DNA from 4 places in the Priestia sp. ABM2_011 genome. Region 3 is predicted to be linked to each of the others. Evidence: riboswitches for the same ligand, from Rfam matches in the RefSeq annotation. Region 3 holds a riboswitch; each other region holds the start of a gene.
The links. A riboswitch is a leader RNA that binds a small molecule or an ion and turns the genes downstream of it on or off. The one in region 3 is predicted to bind S-adenosylmethionine.
Positions count from the first base shown of each region.

Region 1: linked by a shared signal. The riboswitch ahead of ACXAE4_RS08125 (hypothetical protein) and the one ahead of ACXAE4_RS16845 (Na+/H+ antiporter NhaC family protein) in region 3 are both predicted to bind S-adenosylmethionine.
Region 2: linked by a shared signal. The riboswitch ahead of ACXAE4_RS09015 (BMP family lipoprotein) and the one ahead of ACXAE4_RS16845 (Na+/H+ antiporter NhaC family protein) in region 3 are both predicted to bind S-adenosylmethionine.
Region 4: linked by a shared signal. The riboswitch ahead of metE (5-methyltetrahydropteroyltriglutamate--homocysteine S-methyltransferase) and the one ahead of ACXAE4_RS16845 (Na+/H+ antiporter NhaC family protein) in region 3 are both predicted to bind S-adenosylmethionine.

Region 1 is NZ_JBSWUB010000001.1:1,547,751-1,555,111, forward strand. Features, by position in the region: gene ACXAE4_RS08110 (hypothetical protein) at 32-472, shown strand; gene ACXAE4_RS08115 (GNAT family N-acetyltransferase) at 554-1,000, shown strand; gene ACXAE4_RS08120 (hypothetical protein) at 1,039-1,308, opposite strand; SAM riboswitch class I at 1,430-1,531, shown strand; gene ACXAE4_RS08125 (hypothetical protein) at 1,595-1,939, shown strand; gene ACXAE4_RS08130 (DUF1540 domain-containing protein) at 2,040-2,198, shown strand; gene alaP (alanine permease AlaP) at 2,515-3,918, shown strand; gene ACXAE4_RS08140 (TerD family protein) at 3,984-6,077, opposite strand; gene ACXAE4_RS08145 (GNAT family N-acetyltransferase) at 6,311-6,709, opposite strand; gene pdxR (MocR-like pyridoxine biosynthesis transcription factor PdxR) at 6,822-7,361, shown strand, end outside.
Region 2 is NZ_JBSWUB010000001.1:1,709,925-1,717,285, forward strand. Features, by position in the region: gene ACXAE4_RS09000 (putative polysaccharide biosynthesis protein) at 1-233, shown strand, start outside; gene ACXAE4_RS09005 (hypothetical protein) at 253-621, shown strand; gene ACXAE4_RS09010 (hypothetical protein) at 712-873, opposite strand; SAM riboswitch class I at 1,207-1,313, shown strand; gene ACXAE4_RS09015 (BMP family lipoprotein) at 1,389-2,399, shown strand; gene ACXAE4_RS09020 (ABC transporter ATP-binding protein) at 2,481-4,013, shown strand; gene ACXAE4_RS09025 (ABC transporter permease) at 3,988-5,055, shown strand; gene ACXAE4_RS09030 (ABC transporter permease) at 5,042-5,959, shown strand; gene ACXAE4_RS09035 (sulfite oxidase-like oxidoreductase) at 5,984-6,646, shown strand; gene ACXAE4_RS09040 (MogA/MoaB family molybdenum cofactor biosynthesis protein) at 6,680-7,192, opposite strand; gene moaC (cyclic pyranopterin monophosphate synthase MoaC) at 7,205-7,361, opposite strand, start outside.
Region 3 is NZ_JBSWUB010000001.1:3,123,441-3,130,801, forward strand. Features, by position in the region: gene ACXAE4_RS16820 (hypothetical protein) at 1-84, opposite strand, end outside; gene splB (spore photoproduct lyase) at 236-1,264, opposite strand; gene ACXAE4_RS16830 (transcriptional regulator SplA domain-containing protein) at 1,377-1,625, opposite strand; gene ACXAE4_RS16835 (LacI family DNA-binding transcriptional regulator) at 1,711-2,670, opposite strand; gene ACXAE4_RS16840 (hypothetical protein) at 2,795-2,923, shown strand; gene ACXAE4_RS16845 (Na+/H+ antiporter NhaC family protein) at 2,963-4,273, opposite strand; SAM riboswitch class I at 4,359-4,465, opposite strand; gene ACXAE4_RS16850 (ABC transporter permease) at 4,567-5,334, opposite strand; gene ACXAE4_RS16855 (ABC transporter ATP-binding protein) at 5,327-6,238, opposite strand; gene ACXAE4_RS16860 (YtoQ family protein) at 6,409-6,849, shown strand; gene ACXAE4_RS16865 (Ger(x)C family spore germination protein) at 7,012-7,361, opposite strand, start outside.
Region 4 is NZ_JBSWUB010000001.1:1,901,688-1,909,048, reverse strand. Features, by position in the region: gene ACXAE4_RS10130 (acetate uptake transporter) at 1-515, opposite strand, end outside; gene metE (5-methyltetrahydropteroyltriglutamate--homocysteine S-methyltransferase) at 657-2,951, opposite strand; cobalamin riboswitch at 3,102-3,290, opposite strand; SAM riboswitch class I at 3,370-3,480, opposite strand; gene ACXAE4_RS10120 (hypothetical protein) at 3,561-3,812, opposite strand; gene ACXAE4_RS10115 (hypothetical protein) at 4,071-4,241, opposite strand; gene ACXAE4_RS10110 (metallophosphoesterase family protein) at 4,399-5,274, opposite strand; gene ACXAE4_RS10105 (hypothetical protein) at 5,421-5,669, opposite strand; gene ACXAE4_RS10100 (sugar porter family MFS transporter) at 5,814-7,193, opposite strand; gene araA (L-arabinose isomerase) at 7,339-7,361, opposite strand, start outside.

The DNA.
Region 1 (7,361 bases), 1.6 Mb from region 3:
ACTACTAAAATTTCTAAGGAGATCAAAATCTATGAAAAGACTACTTTATACAGTCAGCACTTTTTGTTTTGTTTGGCTTGCTTTTGCAACCATTCATGTCAGCGCTCTTTCGATTGAGAAACTTCCAATGAAGAAATCATCTGAACAATGGTCGGTCGAACTGACAAAAGCGAGCATGACGGGAGATAATCAGCTAAAGTGGAAAAATAACGTCTATCATACATATGGATTAACCGTTGAAAACATTGGAAAAGACGTAGAGCGTGTGCAGGTCCAAGCTTTTAGGCACGAAGGAAAAAATAAGGCGAAATACAGCTTGTTTTCTCCTATTGAAAGGTCTAACTTAAGCAAAAGCGGTCAGCGTTTTCGCTATGCCAATTTTGCTGTTCCTGGAAAAGCGGCAGGCTTAGACATCATGATTAACTGGACGGATGAACAAGGCAACCATCAAGAACATTTTGAATTTAAATAAAAGTCTTCGCTTAGGCGAAGACTTTTTTTTGCAGGAATTTATCTCTGTATGTGGAAAACGAACACGAAAGGAGAGATTGTGATGATTGCAAAAGCTACTGAAGAAGAAATACAGGAAATTCGGACGAAATCTGCTGATGCGCTGTTTGAAGGAACAACGCATCAGTTTCAACCGTCAACTGAACGCGTAAATGAACTAATTGATAATGCCCTTGAAAAAGGGTGTTATTATTTAGTATCTAGACAAGAAAATAAACTTGCAGGCTGGGTTTTTGTCGGTCCATCTGCCGACTTCTTTTCAAAAGCAGAAATTGGCTTTATCTACGAGTTATATGTTTTACCAGAATACCGCGGGCAAGGTCTAGCCAAGCCGTTAATGCAAAAAGCAATTGATGAATTGTCTATCAAAGGATACCCTGAAATCAGACTCAGCGTTCATGCTGGGAATTTTGCACAGCATGTGTACCGTGAACTTGGATTTGTAGATAAACAAATATCAATGAGCCTACAGGTGGCAAAACGTCCGTAATGTTGGTGAATGTCAGCGAGTCCATAAAACATAAGATGTTATACATGCGATGAGGTTCGGTAATGAAAGTAAAAGCAAATAAGTAGCCCAAACGGTGCTTTTATCCAGTGATTCAACAGCTCCGGCACCTGTATTACCTGAGGAGGGGGATCTTCAAGCGCGTTCATAACTAAAGCCGCCGCTGCTAAAATAATCCCTCCAATGCTTCCGGTTGTTTTGACAATTGCAACGTGGAAAGTAGATGAAAAAGCAATGCTAAGAAGCAGCAGCAAGCTTCCCAAAAAAGCAGATAACATATATCGTTTCATGTGCTCACCATCCTTTATAAAATCATACCATATTTTACTTCTTTTTTCTTTTTATTGAAAAGCTATTGACGTAACCTATAAAACATATTAGAATAGTCAGAAATAATTTAAAAGCGAAATATTCTTATCTAGAGAGGTGGAGGGACTGGCCCTTTGAAGCCTCAGCAACCACAATCATTGAATGGTGCTAATTCCAGCATAGCCTAGCTCTGACAGATAAGAAGAGGAATCTTTTTCTATGATGAAATCCTCTTCTTAGGAAGAAACATTTCGTATAGAAAAGGTGATGACATTGAAAAATACACAACAGGCGCTAAGCGTTGATGATTATTTAGATCTATACTTGTTAGCAAAAGAACTAAAAGACGAAACGTGGCAGCAGGAAATTTTAGCCGCGCTAAAAACGAAGCAAAATCGTTCATTTGAAGACAAACAATCCGCACTCGTTCAAGAAATATGGGAAGATTTTAAACAGTTAAATGAAGATATTTCTTTTACGTATCGCTTAATTCAAGAAGAGCCAACTAATGAACAGTTTCAAGTTAAATTAAGGAACTTGAGAGAACGGCGGATCACGCTGAGTCGTGAATTATATTTAGCTAAAAAACAGTATGTTGAACACACGCAGTAAAAGGATCCGCTTGATAAACAAGCGGTTTTTTTGCATGTAAATGTTAGAAGCGTTCTATTTCGGGTAGTAAATAGATAAGACAAAAAAAGGAGGGATAACAGTGGCCCAAGGTGTATTATGTGAAGTGAATGAGTGCATGTATTGGAAATCGGGAAATAAATGCAGTGCAGAGTCCATTTACGTTGTGAGTCCTGAAAGTAGTCACCATGTTTCTGAAACGGAAGAACCTGGCTGTAAAACTTTTGAACCCGCGAGATAAATGCTAGTTTTATAAAAAAGCATAAAATGAACGATGCGCTGACGGAGTTGAGTCGGCGTTTTTCTATTTTTAAAAAAATACTATTACTTAGGTGCGATAATAAATACATAGTAAAAAAGCAGTGTCTACGTCTAATTGTGCGTTTAAACAAAATGATACGATAATTTTTTTGTTTTTCGACAAAAGAAAAACGAGAGAAAGGTGATAGAATACAAATATACAGCCTAGCTGACTTTTAGCATAAATTTATATGAAAGCGCTAACAAAAAAGCTGTATTCATCTCGTTTTGACAGATTGGAAAAAGGGGAGACGTTTATGCAGGGGAAAACTCAGGGGAAAGAATTGAAACGCGGGTTAGAAGAAAGACATGTGACGCTGATGTCCTTAGGAGCAGCCATAGGGGTAGGGCTGTTTCTTGGATCTGCATCTGCTATTAAATTAGCAGGGCCGGGAATATTATTGGCGTATGGATTTAGCGGAATGATTATGTTTTTTATTATGAGAGCACTTGGAGAAATGGCGATTCAAAAACCTGTTGCAGGTTCATTCAGCAAGTACGCGCGCGACTATTTAGGGCCCCTTGCTGGTTATCTAACAGGTTGGAACTACTGGTTTTTATGGGTTGTAACATGTATGGCTGAAATTACAGCCGTTGGTATTTATATGGGATATTGGTATCCGGATGTACCAAACTGGATTTGGGCGTTATCGGCGCTTGTCATCATGACAACAGTTAACTTCTTAGCTGTTAAGGCATATGGTGAACTGGAATTTTGGTTTGCACTTATTAAAATTTTAGCGATTGTGTTAATGATTGCCGTTGGATTATTAATGATTGTGTTTGGAATCGGGAACGGCGGCGTTGCGACGGGTATTAAAAACTTATGGGACAACGGCGGGCTGTTCCCGAACGGATTCAAAGGTATTTTACTGTCGCTGCAAATGGTTATGTTTGCATATTTAGGAATTGAAATGATCGGCGTTACCGCGGGAGAAGTGAAAAATCCAGAAAAATCTCTAGCAAGAGCGATTGATTCGGTCTTTTGGCGTATTCTTATTTTCTACGTTGGTGCATTATTTGTCATTATGTCGATTTATCCTTGGCAAGAAATTGGTTCACAGGGAAGCCCGTTTGTATTAACATTTGAAAAAATCGGGATTCCAGCAGCGGCAGGCATTATTAACTTTGTGGTGCTAACAGCAGCTCTTTCTTCTTGTAACAGCGGTATTTTTAGTACAGGCCGTATGCTGTTTAACTTAGCAGAGCACGGAGAAGCTCCAAAAGGATACGGTCAGCTGACAAAAGGCGGCGTACCTGGAAAAGCTGTTTTAGCATCAGCGGGTGCGTTATTAGTCGGAGTAGCGTTAAACTACATTGTGCCTGCCAAAGTATTTACGTGGGTAACAAGCATTGCAACATTCGGTGCGATTTGGACTTGGGGAATTATTTTGCTTTCTCAAATTAAGTATCGCAAAACGCTAAAAAAAGGTGAAGAGGCAAAGTTAAAATACAAAATGCCTTTATTTCCGTTAACGTCTTATGTGTCACTTGCGTTCCTAGCGCTGGTGGTTGTTCTTATGGCGTACAATCCAGATACAAGAATTGCAGTTGTTATCGGACCACTATGGTTTATCGGTCTTATTATTGCGTACTACGCAAAAGGATTTCATAAACGAAGTCAAGGTTCAGCTGGGACTGAGCAAAAGCTAGTGAAGTAAACGAAAAGACCTCTTTCTTGGAAAGAGGTCTTTTCGTTTATTTGTTCTTACTTTCCTATAAATAATTAGTTTAGATAGGTTTCAATAATTGTTTCAATATCATAAGGAGTAACACCTTCATCAAGCGAATAAATAGTGTCAGCTTTTTGTTTGTCATGGACAAGTGTTCCTCTAGCTTGTGCGTGAAATGAAAAAAGATCATAAAGCGTTGGCTTTAACAGCTTTGTCATGGCTTTTCCCATAAGAGAGACCGAACCATTGTTTTGTTCAAGATTATTTTCAAATTCAACATGGTGATGCAGCGAAATATCCGTCCAGATTAATTTTCGCTCTTGTAAATCAAAAATTAAAGGGATGGAGATGGTGGAATCACTAGCAAGATCTACTTTATTTTGTACGGTAGAAGGTTCGAATATCTCGCCGGACTCTATGTGCTGTCTCATCATCCATCCTCCAAAACATTCGGGAAGCATAACAAAAGGCTGGACAGAAAATGAATAAACGTTCATCAATATATAACGGCCGCCTTTTTTTAGAATCGTAGGGATATGCAAGTCAATAAATTCACATGCCCCGTTAGGAGCAGATGTAATATCTCCGCTGTGAAAAGCTTTGAAGCTTTTTGAAGATAAGTTTGTATAAGAAATATGCTCTTTATACTGCCAGTTTTCATCGTAAATTCCGGCAGATAAATCAATATCTACACTACCGGTATGTTCACCATTTGCAAAGCCTTCTTTCCACCAAATGAAAAAACGAAGCGTATCGCCTTCAGGAATTGTTAATTTACTTCCCCTGCTAATCGTTTTTAATGTTTTGCTGCTTGAACGCTGTGAAAACGGTATAGTTTGTTCACGCAAACGTTCATCAAGCCATACATTTCCAAGAGGTGGCAACTTAGCAAAACGGTCATGTAAAGCATCTTTGCATGCATCTATTACACCATCACAAAGATTTTTACGAAGAGAGGGTAAGGGATTATCAAGCGCCATTACTTTGGACACATTCCCTTTTGGAAACACTACGCGCATATCTTGTCTATGATGTCGATGTTTCATATGTGAATAGAGCTGAAGCAGTACTGGCGTAGAGACGTGATGAGCGACCGCTGCAAATGCTGTAATAATAGAAGCAGCTTCTTGTTCCCCAGTAGATAAGCGCAGCAAATGGTCAATTCGTCTAGCAAAGTCACCTGGACGTTTTTCTAAAAGTGAAACTGCTTTTGAGACGTCTTGTTGCTCGAGTGCTTTCTCTAATTTACTATAGAACGTCAATGGTCTTTTATGATTCCGAACAGTATCGAATCCTTTAGCAGCATGAGGAAATCGATGTTTGTATTCTCCAGGATGTAAAATTTCACCTAAACGAATCCACTTTACTTTATAACGAAACATATCTTCTTCTACGTTTGGAGTGCTTTCTAGCAGCTGCAACAAGCTTCGGCGTTCAAAACGACTAAACTTCTTAAATAAAGTGGGTGATGAAAGGCTAATATCGCCATCAGATAAAGCGGTTGCCAAACGTAAGACATCTGTTGCTGTTTTAAAATAAGAAGACAAGACATCAATAGGTAGTTTTTTTGTCTTAATTAACACTGAGCTAACAAATGCAGCATTTTCTTTTTGAGGAATGACTGCTGGAAGTAGATCTAATGCCGGTAAATTGATAAGAGACCATTCGATGTCTGCTCGATCCGTTTGCGATAATGAGGTATTGGCACCAATTAATTGGCATATCATAAGGTCAAATTCTTCATCTGTTCCGAGGTCAATAATCCGTAAATCTGTAGTATCTAACAGTGGAAAAACATCTTGTTTTTCACTGTTTGGTAAAACCCCAGTCAGATAGTGAAGTACGGCATTTATGTATAGTTCTGCTTCGGAAGCTTGCATGACTTCGTTTGGAAAGTTAGGATACATCGGTTTATATTTGACATGAGCGCCAACAAGTCTTTTTAAAGATAAGAGAAGCTGCTCATAAAAAGACATAAATTCGTAGAACGGAAGAGTGAGTAACCGATCAATTAAAGAAGTTGAAGCTGTAAATCCTAATGCCTCAATGTTTTTTAACATGGAAGCTACATAAGCAGGGGGTAATATATCTGATCCTTGCTTCACAATTACTTTAGACTGTCTTCTTAAAAAAATATCGTTTTTCATTCAAACACCACCATGTATGATTTGCACAGAAAAAGCCAGGCGCTGTGCTTCCTGACTTTGAATATATGTATAGTTAAGTTAATAGATTAAGGAAAGCGATACCTCTAAATTCTAAGAGTTGGATGAGAAGGAAGAAGTATCATAGCCTTAATCTTTGAATATTGTAACATCATATCAAAAAGATGTAAAATAATAATAGTTTAGTAATAAAAGGAATTTTTTATCTTTTTTATCTATCGAATTCTCCCAATTTTAAACCCATTATCAATCTGATGAAAGCCGACTTTTGGATAGTAGTTCATAGCAGAAGGAGCGGAAAGTAAAATGAGCGCGGCTTCTTCACCGATTTCTGATTGAACGTGCTTGATGAGCTGTGTGCCGATTCCTTGATTTTGATAGTCTTTTACGACAGCTAAATCCGATAAATAGCAGCAGTAGCTAAAATCTGTTAACGCTCTGGCTATGCCAATGAGTTCGCTGTCTTTCCAAGCGGTAACAGTAAGGGAAGCATGATCAAGCATTCTTTGAATCCGATCAAGATCTTGTGCCGGACGTTTAATACCTGAATGTACAAACACTTCAGCAGCTTGTTCGGCACGGATTGAGACGTTGGTTTTGTAAGTAATGGTCATTGTGTCATCTCCTTGATTTATAAGATATAGTCCAGTATATGAAGAATCTGAACTGAGAATAAGTGTCAGAAACAGTAAATTTAATAGGGTCAGTTAGAAAGGAAAGAACATCATGTTAGAGTTAATGCCTTTGCTCGATAAAAGAAAAGCAGATCCCTTATACATGCAGCTTTATACTTACATAAAAAAACAAATTCAAAAAGGCACCATTCCGCCTCATGAAAAACTGCCTTCTAAACGAAAGTTAGCTCTTCATTTAAGCATTAGCCAAAATACGGTTGAAGCGGCTTATGTACAGTTAGAAGCTGAAGGCTATATCGAGATACTAGCCAGGAAAGGAGCATTTGTAAAAGAGATAAAAAATGAAGTCGTGCTTCAAAAACAGCCTCCCGCCTATGTCTCTTTACCGGAAGAAGAAGGGAAATCAACTGTCATTGACTTTAGCCATGGAAAGGTAGACGTAGAAAAATTTCCGTATAACACGTGGAAAAAGCTAACGGTTCAAACTATTTATCATGATGAAAGCCAGCTTTTTTATAGCGGACATCCACAGGGCGAACTGCTTCTTCGTCAAGAAATTGCAGCGTATCTTTATCATTCAAGAGGAGTGCGCTGCACAGCGGAGCAAATTGTGATAGGTGCAGGTACACAG
Region 2 (7,361 bases), 1.4 Mb from region 3:
CACTGGGACAAGCTGCGTTGACACCTGTTTTATTAGTAAGTGTGATGTCAGCCGCTGTGATTATCGGCAATTATACTTCTCACTATTTTTTAGAAAATAAGCTGTCTGCATCTTCACTTGCGATTAGCACATCTTGTATTTCAATTGCTTTAGGTGCTGCTGTGTATCTAGGGCTTGGCGTAAAAACAAGTTTAGGGCAATCTGTTGTATTAAATAGAAGAAAAAGAATGTAAATGTAAAGGAGAGAAAGGTGTGTCAAAACGATTTTTACTAACCGTAGCGGCTGGAGGATGTATCATAATTTTCGGCGCGCTGCTGCTATTAAATTGGGAAAGAGTGTTTGGAGACTACCGTCCCATTCAAACGGCAAAAGCTGTTTTCAAATTAGAAGTGGGAAGTCAAGGTGTAGCAGAGACTACGGATTCAGATGATGCTCTTTACTATATGGTGAAAAAAGGACATTTAGATGAATATATTCAACTGATGAATGAAAAAGGCTATGTGTTAAAAGAGAAAGATATTGATCATAACCGACTTGTTTTTAACGATGGGCAAGAGGATGAGCAAATTTACTACAAGCGCTTTGCAAGGAAGTATACGATGATTGATGGAGAAGGGTAAAGGCCTTCACTTAGAATTACTACATACTAAAATCATTAAAAGAAAACACCACCTTGCGAATAAAAGGTGGTGTTTTTTTGTTAGATTATCTCATCTTAGTTTTGCTCTTGCTACCCCTGTTACGACCATACTCGTAATAAAAATAACTACGATTCCAATGTTGGTCGGGGTATCAAAAAATATTTTTGAAACGGCTAAAGCGATAATAAGCCCAATGGCTATGCCAGATAATTCTTTCATTAATTTCAACATTAACACCTCTTAACAATATCGCTAAGGAAAAGTCTAACATTATTGGTAAAGTGGTTTCAATTAATAACACATTAACCGAAGAAGCATAATAGAATTTATTTGCTACCACTAAATCCTTTCGACAGTCAACAAATTCAGTATAAGCGCTTTGTGAAGAAGTATAGAATGATTCAAGAAATGAGGTAAAGGCTTTAACTTCTATTTTAGTAGACTAAAACCATATAATCCTATCTGTTTTTAAAGTTTTTTTGTATGAAAAAGAAAAATAATATTGACAATTATTAAAAAACTATTAATATTGACTATATTACATAAAACAAATAGCTATTGTTTTCCTTATCAAGAGAGGTGGAGGGACTGGCCCTGTGAAACCCGGCAACCGCTGTCTATGACAGAATGGTGCCAAATCCTTAAGAACAGTATGTTCTTGAAGATGAGGAAGAGACGTTTGGTTAACGAGCTCTTCCTTTATATAAAGGAAGAGCTTTTTTTATATTATAGGGGGAGTAAGTTAAATGAAGAGATTTCTTATTTTAGCAGTTGCGCTTGTACTACTCGTAACTGGCTGTCAGTCAAAAAGCACAAAAAGCAGTGGAAGTGAAGAGAAAGGAAAGAAGCGAATTGCTCTTGTTTTGCCTGAAAAGATTGGGGTTAACCCGTTTTTTCAGCAAATGGATGAGGGAGCAAAACGAGCTGGGAAGAAGTATAACATTGATGTAAAGACAATTGAATCTACAGATCAAGCAGCCATTGAAAGTAATTTGCGTGCTGCCGTAGCAGAAAATTATGACTTGATTATTACATCTTCTTTTGAATCCGAAGATGCGTTGAAAAAAGTAGCTCAAGAAAATCCGCAGCGTCAATTTGCGATTATTGATACAGTGGTTGATTTACCAAATGTAAGAAGCGTTGTATTCCGTGAACAAGAAGCTTCATATTTATTAGGAGCAGCCGCAGGATTGATTACGAAAACGAATAAAGTAGGAATGGTTGCAGCTGATGATATTCCATTATTAAAAAAATGGACGGTAAGCTTTAAAGAAGGACTAGAATCAACAAATCCAAAAGCAGAGTTTTTAGTAAACTATGTTGGAAGCTTCTCTGATCCAGCTAAAGCAAAAGAACTTGCTATTTTACAGGCTTCAAAAGGCGCTGATTTTATCGCTGGAGCATCAGCTGTAGGCGACTTGGGTGTATTTGAAGCAGCAAAAGAAAAAGGTTTTTATACGGCAGGCCAAGATATTGACCGTACGGAAGTAGATCCTGAGCATATCATTTTATCGCAGTTAAAAGGATCTGATGCGGCTGCTTATGAAACGGTAGAAGCACTAGCAAATGACAAATTTAAATCGGGCGTAGTGACATACGGCTTAAAAGAAAAAGGTGTTGGGTTAACGTATGTGACTCAAGACAGCAAGACACCTCTTAATGACTTTGTAGGACAAGATGTAATTGATCAATTAAAAGAAATTAAAGATTCGATTATTGATGGAAAAACAGTGGTAAAAGATCCGTTAGCAAAGTGAGTTGAGAAGAGAAGTCGAGTAAGGCTGGCTTCTCTTTCTTATTTTTGAAAAAAACCTAAAGGGAAAGGAGCAATGAATGGAATGAGTGAGCTGTTGCAGTTAACGAATTTGACGAAGAAATACGGTTCATTTTTAGCAAACGATAACGTGTCTTTTACGCTGAAAAAAGGGGAGGTTCACGCGCTGGTCGGAGAAAACGGTGCTGGTAAAACAACGTTGATGAGGATGCTTTACGGAATGGAAAAGCCGAGTTCAGGAAGTGTTCAGCTGCACGGGAAACCTGTTTCGTTTTCATCTCCTGCGGATGCGATTAAAAACGGAATAGGCATGGTGCATCAGCATTTTATGGTTTTTCCTCATTTTTCAGTGGCTGAAAATATTGTCTTGGGGCATGAGCCAAAGAAAGGTCTCTTTTTCAACAGAAAGCAGGCGAAAGCAGATGTACAGCAATTAACCCAAACTTATCAAATTTCAGTGGATGTTCATAAAAAAGTAAAGCATTGCTCAATTGGGGAACAGCAAAAGATTGAAATTTTAAAAGTGCTGTATCAAGGAGCAGAAATTATTATTTTAGACGAGCCTACCGCCGTTCTTACTCCTCATGAAGTAAAGGAACTATTAAAAACAATCCGGTTTTTGGCTTCTCAAGGAAAAAGCATCATTATTATTACACATAAGCTGCAAGAAGTGATGGAAGTAGCGGACCGAATTACAGTTCTTCGAAATGGTAAAGTAGCCGGCGTCACAAGTAAAGAAGATACCAATGCTCACCATTTAGCGAGACTAATGGTAGGGAGAGAATTAAAAGAGCGTCCTGCAAGAGTGCCATCACAAAGCACTTCTCATTTAAGCGTACAAAATCTCTTTTTAAAAGGAAAAGGACAAAAAAACGTATTGCAAAATGTGTCTCTTCACGTTTCTGCAGGCGAAATTGTCGGTATTGCAGGGGTTTCAGGAAATGGGCAGTCAGAGCTGCTTCAAGCAATTGCTGGATTAGTAGAAACAGACACCGGAAGTATCAAACTTGGAGATGAAGATCTTACAGGGCGATCTGTGCGTGAAAGAAGAGAGGCAGGAATTGCTCATATTCCAGAAGACCGCTATATGTGGGGAGCCTCTAAAGACGATACGATCGAGGAAAATGCGCTGATGGGCTATCAGTATAAAGCTTCTTACTCGAAGATGGGCTGGCTGAAAAGAAAGATATTCAAGTCGAGCGTGGAGGAATGGATAAATGAATTTTCGATTAAAGCCACTTCATCTAAGCAAAAAGCAGGAGAACTGTCTGGGGGAAATCTGCAAAAATTAATTGTTGCAAGAGAGCTTGGCCAAAACACCTCTTTTCTACTTGCTGCCGAACCAACGCGAGGAGTGGATATTGGGGCAATGGAACGTATTCATGATGCCTTGATTCAAAAAAGGAATAATGGCTCTGCTATTTTACTTGTATCGTCTGAGCTGTCGGAGATTATCTCACTATCAGATCGAATTTTAGTGATGTACGAAGGCAGTATTGTCGGAGAGCTTACAAGAGAAGAAGCGACGGAAGAGAAACTAAGCATATTAATGGCAGGAGGAACGGTAGAAGGTGATACAGTTGCAGAAACTTCTTAAATCATTAATCCAACCGATTATTGCGGTCATTTTTGGCTTAGCGATAGGAGGCATTATTATCTCCTTAACAGGTGGTTCGGTTTTCCAAACATATACAGAGCTCTGGAATGGAGCGTTTGGTAATTTTTATTTCTTCACCACTACGCTGGCTCGCGCTACGCCTATTCTGTTAATTGCGTTAGGTGTGGGATTTGCTTTTAGAGCAGGTGTGTTTAATTTAGGGGGAGAAGGACAAATGGTCGTTGGAGCGATTAGTGCAGCGATTGTTGCTTATTACCTGCCGGCTCCAGGGATAGTCAAGCTGATAGCAGCCATTGCCGCTGCTGTTGTGGCAGGGGGATTGCTTTCCGTTTTAGCAGGATGGATGGAAGCCGCGTTTAAAATTCAGCTTGTCATTTCGACCCTTTTATTAAATTATATCGCTGTTTTATTTGCAAGTTATTTAGCAGGTCACCCTTTTCAAGATAAAACAGGCTCAGCTGCTCTCGCTCAGACGCCTATGATTGAGCAATCAGCATGGCTTGGAAAAGTGTTTCAAGGAATGCCTCTTCATGTCGGATTTATCATTGCTCTAGTGGGTGCGCTGCTGCTATGGACGGTGCTTCGCTACTCTGTGTTTGGCTATGAAGTAAACGCATCCGGGAAAAATCCGTTGTTCGGAGCGTATGGAGGCATTCATCAGGTAAAAGTCATGCTGTTTAGCATGTTTATTAGCGGAAGCTTGGCTGGATTAGCAGGAGGATTTGAAGTGCTTGGTTCACAGTACCGATTTGTAGACGGTGCGCTCACCGTTCCTGGATATGCATGGACTGGAGTGATGGCTGCTCTGTTAGCAAATTCAAATCCAATCGGCATTGTTTTTACGTCTCTTTTACTTGCCGCTTTGCAAACAGGAGCGATGGGGCTAGAGCGTAATACAGAAATTCCGTTAGAAATTGCGAGTATTATGCAAGCTGTTCTTATTCTATTTATCTCAGCGAAATTTACAAAGCAGTGGTGGAAAGCCAAAAAGAAAGGAGCTGATATTCGTGGAGCTGCTTGATTGGTCACTGTTAAATGCAACGCTGCGAATGGTTGCACCGATTTTATTAGCGGCGCTAGGCGGAATGCTTTGCGCGCGCGTAGGCATATTTAATGTAGGGCTAGAAGGTCTAATTTTGATTGGAGCTTTTAGCGGGATTGCGGGCAACTATTATACTCATAATGTCTTTTTTGCGATCGTGATTGCGGCTGGAGCAAGCTTACTTTTTGCTTTGCTTTTTGGAATGATGGTCGTGATGTTTAAAGCAAATGAAATTGTCGTTGGGGTGTCTATTAATTTTTTAGCACTGGGCTTAACGACATTTTTACTCCGGACTATTTTTCATACAAAAGGTGCCTATTACGATAAAAACATGCACGGGATAGGTACATGGGATATTCCTTTAATTAAAGACATACCTATAATCGGCGACATTGTTTCCGGGCAGTCACCGCTTGTCTATTTTGCTTTTTTAGCAGCTATTGCTTTTTATATCTTCTTTTATCGAACGATTTTTGGTTTTCGTCTTCTAGCAGTAGGCTACAATAAAGTAGCAGCAAGTACGCTTGGGTTGAAAGCAATAAGATATCAGCTGTTTGCGATTGCAGCATGCGGAATCCTGTGCGGGATCGCGGGAGCACAGCTTTCGTTAGGGCAAGTCACGATGTTCTCAGAAGGCATGACTTCAGGGCGTGGATTTATCGCACTTGTTGCGATGATGCTCGGTCAGTCTCATCCGCTCGGTATTTTAGCGTCAAGTATCCTTTTCGGCTTAATGGATGCCATGAGCACACGACTGCAAGGTTTTTCAATACCGACTGAGTTTACGATGATGGTCCCTTACGTACTTACATTAGCCGCGATGTTTTTCTTACGAGATAAAGGTGTCGAAACGAATCAAACAAGTCAGCAAAGTGCACGCTGATAAAAAAATAAAGAGGTGGTACCTATGAACAAAGCAGACCGTATTAAACGAATGAAAACACCAGAAATTGATCCAAAGTATGAAGGACGAGTGCCTCCGGGGCAAGTAGTGACAGAGCGCTTTCCTATTTTACATGAAGGCGACGTGCCGGAGTATAACTTAGAGGAGTGGACGCTTCGCGTGTTTGGGTTGGTAGACAAAGAAGTGACGCTTTCGTATCAAGATATATTGAACATGCCTCAAACAACGGTGAAATGTGATATTCATTGCGTAACGAGATGGACAAGACTTGATAATGAATTTACGGGCGTGCTGTTTACAGACTTTTTAAAAGCAGTTGGCGTGGAGTTGAAAAGTAAATACATCATGCTGCACGGAGATAATGACTATACGTCAAACATTGAAGTAAAAGATTTACTGAGAGACGATATTCTTCTCGCTCATTCCTTTAACGGAGAGCCGCTTACACCTAAGCATGGATATCCGCTGCGATTGGTTGTGCCGCATTTGTACTTTTGGAAAAGTGTCAAATGGCTTCGAGGCTTTGAAGCTATTGATGAAAACCATCCGGGCTTTTGGGAGCAAAACGGCTTTCATCTTAGAGGAGATCCGTTTAAAGAAGAGCGTTTTTCTGGAGAAGATTTAGGCATTCCAGAAGATGAGTGGGTACATAAAGACTATGATTAATGAAAATGCCTATGCGCAAGCATAGGCATTTTGTTAGCGCTGGCGGTTTAATTCCCACACAACGTGGCGAAGTTCAGGCAAAATCAGTTTGGTCATAGCTAGGCGAACAGCACCGCTTGATCCTGGTGTAGAAAAAACGGCTTTTTCGTTAATCGTCCCGGCAATTGCTCGGCTCATAATCGCTGCGCTGCCAATGTCTTCGGTGTAGCTCAGCATGCGAAACAGCTCGCCAAACCCGACGATTTCTTTATGAATCAGCACTTGAACGGCTTCAATTGTGACGTCTCGTTTTGTAATTCCGGTGCCGCCGTTTGTGAGAACAACGTCAATGTCCTCAGCACTGCATCCGGCAAGTATCGCTTGTTGAATCGACGTTTGATCGTCTTTTACAATTTCATAGGAAGCGACCTGCATCTCGTGTTCTTTCAGAAGTTGGATCATTAGCGCGCCGCTTTTATCGGTTTCTTTTGTACGTGTATCGGATACCGTAATGACTTTGCAGCGAACGGGCTGAGTTGCTTTGGATTTATGTTCATGTACGCTCATTATGTACCTCCTTTACGCTTCCGTACGTTTGTAGTCACCGTTTTTGCCGCCTGATTTTTCAAGCAGATATGTTTCGCCGATAATCATGCCTTTATCAATGGCTTTGCACATATCATAAACGGTTAATGCGCAGGCAGAAGCGGCAGTTAAAGCTTCCATTTCAACGCCC
Region 3 (7,361 bases):
CAACACTTGAATAAAATTTCGTGCAGCTTCTTGCTGTTCTTTTGTTAATTCTTTTGTTAGCGCAAACTCTTCATTTTTTAACATCTCAGTCACCTCCCTTATGTATGTAATACGACAAGAGATACAAATAACCTCTTTTTTCAGCTTATTAGCAACCAATTTATTTTTCACATTAAAAATTGAAAAGCTATCTCGACTAAGATGTCAAAATAACTTTTCAATTACTGTAGAATAATTACGTAAAATACTCGATTTTCGCATTTGGAAAATACTGATCAATGTAATATTCCAACGTCTCTCTCAATTCTTGTTCTTCATCTTTTGCGTATACATACTTTCCAATCCCGTAACGCCCCCATTTGTAGCGGCGCTCTTCTTCATTCATCTCAAGCTTTGTTTTCGGATAGTTTTTCTCAATCACTCGTTTGGCCGGCTTGGTAAAGCGATGCTGAATCATTTCAAATGTAATATCATCTCTTGACTCTTCAGGTATAGAAGCATCAAGCTTTTCAAACAGCTGACGGTATCCCTCTTGCCAACCTTCATGGATGTAAATAGGCGCCACAATAAAGCCAAGTGGATATCCGGCTTTTGCAACTTTATTAGCAGCTTCAATCCTGTAATCAAGAGGAGATGTACCAGGTTCAAAGTTTTTTATAACATAATCTGCGTTTATGCTAAAGCGAAAGCGCGTGCGACCATTATGTTTAGCATCCAATAAATGATCCACGTGATGAAATTTAGTCACAAAACGCAGTTGACCTAGTTCACTTTCTCCAAAATATTCAATCGCGCGCTTTAATGAATGTGTTAAATGATCAATTCCTACGATATCAGATGTACAAGCCGCTTCAAATCGCGTTATTTGAGGGGCTCTTTCCTGCATATATTGCTCTGCTTGACCTAATATTTCTTCAACATTCACGTACGTGCGAATATACGGTTTGCTTCCCATTGTTGTCTGCAAATAACAATAGTGACAGTGCCCCATACACCCTGTTGCAAAAGGTATTGCATATTCAGCTGACGGTTTAGATGTATCAAATTTCAAGGTTTTACGCACACCAACTACTAAAGTAGACTTGGCATTGCGGTATTTTTGCAAATCATTCTTTCCCGGTATATTACGCACTTGATTATGAGAAGTTGTTTGACGAATTTCAATTCCCATCTTCTCAAATTTTTCTTTTAATTGAACACCAAGCGGGTACTCCATTGCCCCTGGCTCAATGTATACTAATTGAGGTACAAAAGGTTTTATCATCATGTACACTTCCTTTTTTCTAATACTAATAGCGTTTGAAAAATAAAAAGACTCTATCCATGGTAATTATTTTCCACATCAAAAAAGACTCTCTATTTAAGAGAGCCTTTCGTCAATCATATTGTTCATAATCAAATATCTTGTTATACATGTTCTCTGCTTCTTCATACGTTGAATACACAGCATCATCTTCAGCTAACAAATGATAAGACTCATGCAGAAACAACGCTTTTTCACCTTTATTTTCAGGATGTTCAACAATTTCAGCTTGATTAATATTGGCAACGTTTGCCGTATGAGGATTTCGGTAAATAACAAATACTTGATCTCCTACTTGATATTCTTTTTTCTCCACGATCATCATCCTTTTCTTCTTTCTTTACTCGTATGATGTCCGCTTTTACTCATTTTATCCGATAAAAACACGTGGTGAGATCATCAAGAATTTATACGCTTTTACGCTCAATAAACCGAAAAGGAAGCTCAATTTTTTGAGGATCCTTGCTCCTAACTAGTTTAAAAAGCGTTTCGCCCATTTCTTTGAGAGGAAGTTCGATCGTTGTGATTTGTAAATAAGAAGAAAGCGGATGATTATCAAAACCAATAATAGCTAAATCGCCTGGAACTGATATACCCGCTTGTTCGCACTGAGCTTTTATACCAATAGCGACTTGATCGTTTGTTACTAAAAGCGCCTGAGGCCGATTTTTCATCTGCACCAATTTTTTCACCACTTTTTCACCATCTGTCACGTTCAAACAGCCTTGAAACACCCATTCCGGATGATAAGGCTCATTTATTCTTTCTACATATTCTTTGTATGCTTGCTGCCTCTGTTGACTATTTGTACCCGTCATTCTTCCAATACAGTAGCCAATATCCGTATATCCTTTTTCTTTTAAATACATGAGCGCTTTCTTAAAAGCTGCATAATGATCAACGTATACGGAGCGAATAGAACGATTTTGTACGTTTTCGCACACGGCTATCGGCCCGTACTGCTGATAATATTCAATCGTGCTCCAGCTGCCTGCTCTAGAACAAATAATCACTCCATCAACCTGCTTTGTTTTTAGCATATGAAGCGCTTCTTCTTCTTTTTTTACATCATAGTTCGTCTGACAAATAACAAGCTGATACTGCTTTTCTAACGCTTGAGAGGCCACTCCTTCTAAAAGCAGACTGAAATAAGGATGATTAATAAAAGGCAAGACGACAGCAATCATATTTGTTTTCCCTTTTGATAAGTGAACGGCATTAATGTTTTGTTCGTAATTAAGTTCTTGAATTACTTCTTCTACCAGACGGCGCTTTTCTTCTTTTACATACGGATGATGATTTAAAACCCGTGACACGGTCGAAACAGATACACCAGCTTTTTTTGCGATATCTCGGATATTTGTCATGTTTTCACCTTTTTCTCTTGCGCTGAAACGCGTTTCATACTTTATTCTCATTATAAAGTGAAACAGCAATAAGCTAAACCCGTTACAATCATGTTTTTATTCACTTATATAAGGAGGTCATATCATGGGTATTTTATTATTCATTTTATTATGCGGAATTGAAATCGGAGGAGCGGCTTATGCACTTAAACAAAATGAGACACTTTGGAAGGAGCTAGATGAAAAAAAGCCGACTGATTTTTTCAAACAGTAAAAAACCCTTAAAAAGAATGTTCTTTTTAAGGGTTTGATATTACGCAGCTTCTTTAGATGATTTTGATTTTTTATTTAAACGAGGAAAGCCAATTACAATCGCAATGATACCGCAAACCGCTGTTAACATTGGATAGAATGTAAATGGAATAATCTCAATTGGTGAAACTTTAGCAAATCCTGCTGCTAGAAGCATTTGTGCACCGTAAGGGATAAGCCCTTGAACGCTGCATGAAAACAAGTCGAGCAGACTGGCTGATTTACGATTATCAATTGAATACTTATCAGAGATTTCTTTCGCTAACGGACCTGCTGTAATAATTGAAATCGTGTTATTAGCCGTGGCTAAATTGGTTAAACTTACTAATCCAGCGATGCTGAATTCTCCGCCTTTTTTTGTTTGAATACGTCGTGTTAATAGGTTCAATAAGAACTGAATACCGCCGTTATAGCGAATGAGTTCAACCATTCCGCCAATTAACAGAGATAAAATAATTAATTCCGACATTCCGCCAATACCTTCTGTCACAGTTTTAGCAAGAGAAGAAAGCGTGTAGCTTCCGTCAGCTAATCCAATCACGCCGGCTAATACAATTCCTCCGGTTAAAATGCTTAATACGTTTGCACCAAATATGGCAGCAACGAGTACGCCGACATAAGGCAAGATTTTAAACCAGCTAAAATCTTTAATTTCTACTGATGACGTATTGCCTAGCGTCATTACAAGTAATAAAATCACTGTAACAATCGCTGCAGGAAGGACAATAAAAAAGTTTACTTTTAATTTATCTGACATATTTGTTTTTTGAGTACGAACTGCCGCAATGGTCGTATCAGAGATTACGGATAAATTATCTCCAAACATTGCACCACCAACAACAGCAGCAATTGCCAATGTAATGGATACATGCGCCTGCTCACTGATTCCTACAGCGATAGGCCCTAACGCAGCGATCGTTCCCATTGACGTTCCCATCGAAATTGAAATGAATGCGCCAATAACAAAGATTCCGACTACCACTAAGCTTTGCGGAAGCGCAGACAGAGCTAAGTTTACCGTTGAATCAACAGCTCCCATGCCTTTAGCGACTTCTGAAAAAGCACCTGCTAAAATAAAAATAAGTACCATAATAATGATATCAGGATGCCCTGCTCCTTTAGCAAAGCGTTCCACTTTTACATTAAGTGAATCTTTGCGGTTCATAGCCAGCGCCACAATGGCTGCAATGATAATAGCTACTAATACAGGCAGCTTATAAAAATCTCCCGTTATAATTCCTGATCCGACAAACAGGACTAAAAAGACGCCCAGCGGTAACAGCGCCCAGCCGTTTCCTTTTTGTTGTTCCATTCTTAACACCTCTTGTTTACGTAATAAAAAAAGACCTCTTCTTATTGATAAGAAGAGGTCTCTTATTTGTATCATAAGATTACCCTTCTCATCTTCCAAACGAAACATCGTCTGCTGGATTTGGCACCGCACTGCGTACAGCCAGTTGCCGAGACATCGTAGGGCCAGTCCCTCCGTCTCTCTTGATAAGAAGTTTGTAGTTGTTTTAAAAATAGTCTTTCACTACTGTAATCTCTTTTTATTTAATTGTCAAATGCTATTTTAGAAAAATATATAGTGTGAAAATTCTCACATCAATTAGCTACGTCACGTTTTAAAAACGCCACCCATGCTACCCCCATAAAGAAGACAAAGTGTGCAACTAAGATGAAGATTGAAAATGGAATTGTCATTCCGTCAAACATCGTCTTCATTCCGTCCATATACTGCACAAAGTTTGTGTTGGCGAACAGTAAAAATTTCCCCCACCATAGACCAAACTGTGATACTATCCCAGTTACTGCTTTCGCCCCAATACTTACGACAATAGCTAGACTTGAAGCAAGCGCGCTGTTTCTAAATAAAGACGACAGCATGAATGCGAACGTCATCATCATAAACGTTTCCATATACGCGCTGTCATACGTAAGCGTAATGTTTTTAAGCAGCTGCGCATCTCCTTCTAGACTGGCAAATCCAAAGAACAATGCTCCCCATACAAACGAAAAAAGCAAATAGCTCAGCAAGTAATACAAGCTAATTAAAACGAGCGTTATGTACTTGGACGTTAAAATCGTTGAACGTCTAGCAGGGCGAATTAAAAGAAGCTTAATGGTACCCGCTTCAAACTCTTTTGCAACCATTGATCCTCCAACAGCAAGCGCGAAAAATTGAACGAGGATCAGCATGCCTGCACTAAATGACAGGAAATTCAATATGTTGTCTTCCGTTCCTGCGCTGTTTGCTACTTTCTTCATTAAAAGAGCCATACAAAGAGTTAAGATGCCGATTGTAATAAATGTGACTTTTGTACTTCTTTTGTAAAACCATTTCATATGTTCATTTTGAATTAACTTAAGCATGGTGCTCTCCCTCCGTAACGGACATAAACGAATCTTCAAGCGTCTCATACACAGGAGTGATTCGGTAGACTAAAATATCGCTGTCCACTAATTTTCTATTTACAGCTGGAATTTGTTCTTTTACAATCGCCACGTCGATAATATGTGATCTCATCGTTACTTCAAATTCTTGTGATAAAAGATCCGCTGCTTTTTGCGCGTCAGACACCTCAAATTCTACGTACATTCCTTGGTCTTGACGATTTGGAGATAGATCTTGAATGGCTTTTAACTCACCGTCTTGAATAATGCCAACGCGGTCACATAATGCTTCTACCTCTTTTAATAAGTGGCTCGCGATTAAGATTGAAATTCCTTCTTCCCTGCAAAGCGTTTGTAAATATGTACGAAATTCTCTCATTCCCGCTGGGTCTAGACCATTTGTTGGTTCGTCTAGTAAAAGCAATGCAGGCTTATGTAAAATGGCTTGAGCTACTCCTAAACGCTGTCTCATCCCAAGAGAATACGTCTTCACTTTTGCATGAATGCTGTTTTCAAGCTTTACTAAAGCAATCACTTCATCCAAGCGTTCTGATGTGACCCCTTCATGCATATTCGCAAAGTGTTTTAAATTTTGATAGCCCGTCAGATAATCATAAAACTCAGGGTTTTCAATAATCGCTCCAATTGATTTCATAGCTGAAGTAAACTGTTCTTTTAAAGGAAACCCATTGACGGTAATTGTTCCCTTTGTTTCTTTAATGAGTCCTACTACGGTACGAATTAGCGTTGTTTTTCCAGAGCCGTTCGGACCAAGCAATCCGAAAATCTCACCGCGCTCAACCGATAAGGATACATCATGCAAAATGGTTTTCTTCCCAATTACTTTACTAACATGATCTACTTGTAGCACTGTTTCTGTCATCAGGTACATCCTTTCTTTAATTAGCAATACGCTTTCTATTGTTTCTCTTTTTTAACTATTTGTCTACTATAACCTTATTTTTGGAAAAGTAGCCCATTCAAATCATTCGTATTATCCGCTTACATTTGATAAAATAAAACAAACTTTAGTTAGAGGAGGACTTCTACATAATGAACTTAACCGTATACCTTGCCGGGCAAATTCATGATAACTGGCGAGACGAAATTAAAAACCAAGCGGAACAATTAAACCTTCCCCTTACCTTTGTCGGTCCCATGACAGACCATGACCGCTCCGACAACATTGGAGAAGAAATTTTAGGAAAACAGCCTAACGCTGTCTTAAAAGATGAAGCTGCTTCTCAAATTAATAATTTACGCACGCAGGTGCTCCTTAAAAAATCTGATGTGGTCATTGCTTTATTTGGTGAAAAATACAAGCAGTGGAACAGCTCAATGGATGCAGCGACAGCCATCGCATTAGATAAACCGCTAATTTTGGTTCGCCCTGAAAAACTGCACCACCCGCTTAAAGAACTGTCAAACAAAGCCCAAGTTGTAGTCGAAACGCCAGAACAGGCTCTTCAAGCACTAGCTTATATTTTTGAATAACAACAAATAAGAGCTGTCGAAAACCGGCAGCTCTTATTTGTTGTTTGTTGAAGGCTCTGTACGAAGCATACGATGAGTATTTCGTGGGAAGTTCCGAGATTATTATTTTTTTAGGTTTTTTTCATTTTTGACATAACGATAAGCAAAGTTACAGTCGGGTGCTTACTTTTTTGACCCGGATGCTCCATAATCTTTAATCGTTAACTTCACATCATAGTTAATTGGCACTTCACTAAATGTTTGATCCCAATTTCCTTTGACCCTCATCCATGTTCTAGGCTGCTTAATTCTCAATTGATTTCCGAAACCTGCAACATCAACTTTATATTTTGTTTGCATTTTTTCTAGTACGTTTCTTACCAGGTACTTTACTTTTTTTTCTGAAGTTTTTTGCGCATTCTGTAAAAATTGATTATTAAAAGAGCTCCCTGAGGTCATCCAACTTTCAGATAGCCTTCCCACTGATTCAATGTGTACATCAAAAGAGATATTATCTCCTTTAACATGGGGTT
Region 4 (7,361 bases), 1.2 Mb from region 3:
ATTAATAGCTCTGAGACTGCTGCTAGTAAGTGCGTGTATTCATATGCCACACCAAATGTACTTAGCGATAATCCAATAAATAAAAAATCAATTAACACAAAAATAATAAATAATACTTTATGAGTGCCCATTGCTCCAATCGTCATAAAAACGCTGAAAATTAAGTAGCCGACAAAAGCAAATGCTAGCTGCTTCGGATCCGCTTCTTTTGCGAGCGCTTCTCCAAATGCTCCAAGCTGAATAAGCCATGTCATAGCTACACCTAGCCAAAATAAACCGAAGGCACCAAAAGCCGTTGCGCCGAAGGTATTATTATGTTTGAAATCTTGCATAGACGCGATTAGCTGCCCTATTCCGCCTAAAAAAATCGCCCATGGCAATACCAATGAAACACCATCGGTTACCCCAAGCTTTTGAAACGATGCAACAAGTGTCACCATGGCAAGTCCGAATAGGCCTAGCGCTGATGGATCAGCTGTTACAATTTTAACGTGCTGCGTGCTGTTGTTACTCATGTTGTACCTCCCTGATTTTAAAAACACCTTTAAAAAGATACAAAAATCTAAGGGAAGTGTCAATGGATATTTTTGGCCTTTAAAAACCCATAAGACCAAGCAATGTAGCGTTTACACTGCTTGGCCTTTACTTTCTTGTTATTAAGCGTTTTGTAATAAATTTTTTCTTGTTTGTTTTGCAGACTCAACCATCACTTTTAAAGCTTCCACCGTCTCGCTGATTCCTCTTGTTTTAAGACCGCAGTCGGGATTAATCCAAAACAATGCAGGATCAAGCACTTTTAGAGCGCGGTCAATGTTTCGTGTCAGCTCTTCAAGCTTCGGTACGCGCGGGCTGTGGATATCATATACGCCAAGTCCAATTCCCTGGTTATACGTATGTTTTTCAAACGCATAAATTAATTCACCATGGCTTTTGGACGTTTCAATGGAAATCACGTCGGCATCAAGCGCTTTGATCGCATCAATAATCTCTTCGAATTCCGAATAGCACATATGCGTGTGAATTTGCGTCTCGTTTTGCACCGATACTGTGGCTAATTTGAACGCGTACACCGCGGCGTTCAAGTAGCTTTCCCAGTTTTCTCGTTTTAACGGCAGTCCTTCACGCAGCGCCGGTTCATCTACTTGAATCATTGAGATGCCCTGACTTTCAAGTGCTTCCACTTCTTTTCTAAGAGCAAGCGCAATTTGATTTGCCACGTCGTAGCGCGGGATATCATCACGCACAAATGACCAGTTTAAAATCGTAATCGGCCCCGTCAGCATTCCTTTAACAGGCTTATTGGTTAGAGACTGTGCGTAGACCGTTTCTTTGATCGTCATCGCCTGCTCGTACGAGACATCTCCGTAAATAAGCGGCGGCTTCACGCAGCGAGAACCGTATGATTGCACCCAGCCAAACTTCGTAAACTGAAAACCTCCTAATTTTTCACCGAAGTATTCAACCATGTCCGTGCGCTCAAACTCTCCGTGCACAAGGACATCTAAGCCGATGTCTTCTTGAATTTCAATCCATTTTTTGATTTCAGCGTTAATGTACGCTTCATATGCTTCATCGCTTAACTCTCCTTTACGCCACTTCAGACGCTCTTTTCGCACTTCGTTTGTTTGCGGAAAGCTTCCAATTGTTGTCGTTGGAAGAAGCGGCAGTTGAAACGCTTCTTGCTGAACGCGTTGACGTACGTCAAACGACGCTTGGCGCTGTGCTTTATAGCTGTGCAGCTGCTTCAGCTCTTTTTGCACGTCTTGATGGTTTCGAAAAGATGATCCATTTAATGCTTGAATCGCCTGTTTACTTTCACTTATTTCTTTTTCTATTGCTTCTTTTCCTTGCTGCACCGCTTTTGTTAAAAGCGTGATTTCCTTTAGCTTTTCATCTGCAAAAGACAGCGCGTTTTTTAGAATTGGCTCAATGGTTTTTTCGCTTTTCACCGTGACAGGAACATGTAATAAACTTGATGAAGGCTGCAGAATCAAACGGTCTTTTGATACGGCTTCTTCAATTTCACTGATTGTTAAAAGCTGTTCGTCCAAGTTTTCACGCCAAATGTTTCGTCCGTCAATCACTCCTGCTGCCAGCACTTTATCAGTTGGAAAACCATATTTATTAAGCGCCGTGAGATTTTCGCCTCGGTCATGTACAAAATCCAATCCAATTCCGTGAACAGGAAGAGCAACTACTTCTTTATAGTAATCTACGCTGTCAAAATACGTCTGCAAAATGACTTTTACATTCGGTGCCGCTTTTTTCAAAGCTTCATAGACTTCTTTATACAGTGCCAGGTCTTCTTTTGATAGCGTTGTAGCTAAAATCGGCTCATCTATTTGTACCCACTCGACCCCTTCTGCCTCCAGCTCCGCTAAGATTGTTGCATAAAGAGGAACAAACTGTTCAACTACTTTTTTAAACTCACTTTTTTTATATCCTTTTGACAGCTTCACAAATGTTACTGGACCTAAAATAACGGGTTTGCCTTTGATATTCAGCTTTTGTTTTGCTTCTTTGTAAAATTGAAGCGGACGATTTTCTACAAGGGCAGGCGTACATTCGTCAAGCTCTGGTACGATATAGTGATAATTTGTGTTAAACCATTTTGTCATCGTAGAGGCTACCGCACCTTTTGTTCCTCGGGCGATGTCAAAATACGTTTCAAGGGATACCGGGCCTCCGTTATATTCAAAGCGCTTTGGCACCAAACCAAACATAGCGGCTGTATCTAACACGTGATCGTATAAGCTAAAATCGCCGACTGGAATTAATTCAATTCCTGCGTCACGCTGTTTTTTCAGATGCCCAAGACGAAGAGCTTCAATTTCCTGAAGAAAGATATCTTTCTCTATCTTTCCTGCCCAAAACTGCTCAAGCGCTTTTTTCCATTCTCGTTTTTCACCAATTCTTGGATAACCTACATTTGAACTTTTTACACTGCTCATTTTTTCCACTCCCTATATATTTTTTTATCGCTAAACTAAAAAATCTCCCTTTTCGAAATGAAAAGAGAGATGATACGCATACTTAACTAAAGTTGAGATAGCCTGTTTTTCTCAACACGTATTCCTCACTCCTCTCTATATCCCGTAGAGCTTAAGTGCATACAACAGGCAGGTCTCCTGACTTAGGTTCATCGCTTCCTATCCCTTCCCATTTCAACATGAAACAGTGGTTAATAAGTTGCTCCCCATTACAGTGGCGGGACCGCGCCGGCTTTTCACCGGTCTTCCCTTTTAAGCTGCGTACATTCGTTACACAGCACCTGATGCATTTCTATGAAATTGTTCATTCAAAACATATTCACATAAAATAAAAAGCCTCTCTATCATGAATAGAGAGGCATAGTATCTATGAAATCCTCTCTTATTTTTCAAAGCTGTACGCTTTGCAGGATGTAGCACCTTTTTAACAAGATTGTTAAATGGTTGCCGGGCTTCACAGGGCCAGTCCCTCCGCCTCTCTCAATAAGAGTTTTAATTGTTTATAATATTTTGAATGTAGAGTCATCTTAACACCTTACATTTATGTTGTCAAAAGAAATTTCAAAAAAATTAGTTTTCAGGAGGCGTTGACGCTAATTTTTGCCTTAATAATTTGTAATCATCTTTTCGATGTGTTTCAATCAAGTCTTTTGCTCCTTGATGATACCCTGAAGAATAGATGTACTCTACCGCCGTTTCGATAAGCATTCTCTTTTCTTCCGCACATTCTCGGTCCATTAGGGGGAACAGTCTACCTAAAAGGTCATTTAAATCTTCCTTAATAAAACGATTGAGTCCTTCTTGCATCTTTTCGTTTGCCATGATAGCTCCTCCATTTGCTGTGTATGTTTTAAGCCTCTATAAACACGCATTTCACTGTGAATGTTAAGATAAAGTTAAGTCATTAAACAGTATATCAAGTGAATGTTTTTCTTCAATTACATATGTAATACAAATATATGACAAATATAGAGAATATATCATCATTCATTATCTATTATAACGTTTGACTGAGCCTTCTGCTACAAGGTTTCGTACGGTTTTCCAAAAGAGGTTGAGACATAACCAAGTGAATCCAATCTAAAGGCAAATGGGATACATGAGCTGAATCGCTTGTGACACCGCAGTTGATTTCCGTACAAGACTTCGCTTTCCGCGGGCGGTCGCTGAGCCTCCTCGTCGCATACGCTCCTGTGGGGTCTCACGTGTTCCGCTTTTCCCGCAGGAGTCTTCGTCTTGTCCTCCAATCACCTGCTAGAAAGACCTATACACATGAAATCTACGTTTACCCTAATAAAAAAATGAACCACTAATCAAGATGCTTGATTAGTGGTTCATTTTTCATTTCGCCTAAAACCCTTTTGTCCCAGCCTCTTTTTTTTGAACCTAGCTTTCTACTTTCTTGTTTTTACAAACAACTTCTTCGAGGTCGTCCAAAATCCTTCCAAAGAAGAGGTCCTAAAATGTCGTACCTGCTAACAAAAAACTCCGTAAAATTATAATTATTTAAAATTAAAGGCGGTTCAAAATCAAGGGGAGCACCCGCGCCTCCTGATAATACAAAATCAGTACCTCTTCCAAGCGTAAACGACCCGTTTCTGTTTTTTCTAATAAACTGCTCGTCATACGCATGCACGTGGCTGACTAACACTTTTTTCACGCGATGTTCTTGAATTAAATCAAAAAATTCTTGACTTTGAGGAGTCGTTACAGGAAAACCTCCCAGGTCTGACCACCGGCCAATATTTGGCTGCGCATGCATGGCTACAACGGTATTACGAGGAGCATCCTCTAGCTGCTGCTCTAAATAATTCAGCTCTCTATCTGTAAATCCATATATTTTATTCTTGGGGCTGATGATATTATTTAATGCGATGCACCGGAAGTTAAAGACAGGAATATCAATGACCCAGTGCACTTTTCCGATAGTGGCTCTGAAGTTTTCGAGGTTGCTTTCTTCAAGGTTTAATTCATCGTGATTCCCTACGCATACAAACACGGGAATGTTTGGTGCTATTTTTTCGACAACTTTAACAAAGTGCTCCAAATACCTCTTTTCTCCTGTATACACGGTGTCTCCCCCATGAATAATAAACAGCGGATTCAATTCCACCGCCTTTTTTAACACAAGCTCAAATTCACCGCTCATCGTGTAACAATTATCGTTTGGTCCGTCACCTCTGCTGTCGCCCATAAAAACAAAGTTGAATGGATCTCTCGGATTTAATTGTTTAATTCTTTGCTTTAATAACTTTTCAGAACGTTCATGAAGCGTCAAATTCATCAACTAGTTAATCCTCCTATTACTAAATAAAATTGGTTAAAAGTAAACAAGCTTACTTATTTATATGGAAATTTGCTGATGAAGGTCACTATCTTCTTGTAAGAAGAACGCACATTTAAATTAGTTTCCATAGCCTATCTATTCTTTCATTTTGTTAAGCACGGATAGGACAACATAAAAGCTAGAATCTCAGTATCTATTAATACGAGCTGGAGCATAATCCAAAAATGAACAAAGGAATACATGAGCTGAACCGCTTGTGACACCGCAGTTGATTTCCGTGCAAGGCTTCGCTTTCCGCGGGCGGCCGATGAGCCTCCTCGTCGCTTGTGCGCCTGCGGGGTCTCACCTGTTCCTCTTTTCCCGCAGGAGTCTGCGTCTTTCCCTCCAATCAACTGCTAAAAGAAACTCAACAGATGAAACCTGCAGTCACCATAAAAAAACGAACCACTAATCAAACACTTTGATTAGTGGTTCGTTTTTCACTTCAGCTAAAATATTTTTATCTCAGCACCTTACATTTAAAACATTTACGACAATTAAACATATTTATTACGCTCAACTGGACTTAACGAATTTCTTTCAGAACGAGCTGCCATGTCTGTTTCAATTTGCTCTAGGCTGCGCCCTTTAGTTTCGACAACTACAAAGCGTATGAAGAATAATCCGAGAATACAAATGATCCCAAACGTTGAAAAGATCACACCTAAGCTAAACTGATCGGCTAAAATAGGAAACACAAGCCCTACTGCAAGCGATCCTGTCCAGTTAAAGGCAGATGAAATACCAGCACCGATTCCGCGCACAGAAAGCGGGAAAATTTCTCCTACAATGATCCACGTAAGCGGCGCCCAAGAAAACGCATAGCACAGGATAAAGCAGCAAAGTGCAATTAACGTAACCCAGTTAACAACGGATTCATTAACGCCTACTGCTCCAAGAATAGCCGGTGTAAAAAAGGAAAGAGCCATTCCCGCTCCGCCAACCGTAAGAATGGTACGGCGGTTGAATTTATCAACAAACTGCAGAAAAATAAGTGTTGTCACAACGAAGATTACCCCAACAATAACCGTAAAACCAGCAGCTACCTGCGGCGCTAAACCAACTTGACGGGCAATGCTTGTTGCATAATAAACAATTGAGTTGGAGCCTTGAATCTGCTGAAAAGTTGCCATTCCGACACCGATAATTAAAGCTAAACGAAACTTTTTCTGAAACAGCTGTTTAATGCCTGATTGTTCATGCACAGCTACGCTTTGAATTTCAGATACTTCAGCTTCGACTTCCGCTGCTGAGGAACGAAGCGTGCGCAGTACTTCACGCGCTTTATCTGCCATTCCGTTTTTAATTAAGTAGCGAGGTGACTCTGGAAGCTTGATCATACCGATGCATAAGACGATTGCAAAAATACCGGCGCTGCCAAGCATTAATCGCCAGCTGTTTGGAACCGGCTCAAAAATAAAGGCTATTATATAGCTTAATAATAATCCAATTACAATCATTAGCTGATTTAAACCTGAAAGCTTCCCGCGAATATGAGCAGGTGCAATTTCTGACATATAGGCAGGAACTAGCGAAGAAGCCGTTCCCACTGCTGTACCTAAAAAGACGCGCGCAATCGTTAACGTAATTTCCTCTGGTGCAATCGCTGAACCTATGGAGCCTAACAGAAAAATGATAGAGGAAATTAAAATTAACTTTCTTCGTCCAAACTTATCACCTAATAATCCGCTTAAAATAGAACCGATAATGGCTCCACCCATTAGCGATGAAACTACAATCCCCAGCCACAGCGGACTTAAATGAAACGCTTCACGGATATGACCTTCTGCACCAGCAATAATCCCAATATCATAACCGAATAAAATACCGGCAAATGAGCCGAAGAAGAAGATAAACTTACTTGATACTTTACTCATGATTATATCCCCTTTGTATTGTCTTAGTTTTTCTTCCTGCCACACTTATTTAAAACGCTTTCATTTATTTCTAAACACGGCGTTCTTTTACTGACGCTATATTTTCACTTCCAAGGAAGCAGCGCTCCCTTGGAAGTAATGATGCTTACTTAATAATGACGTACTCTA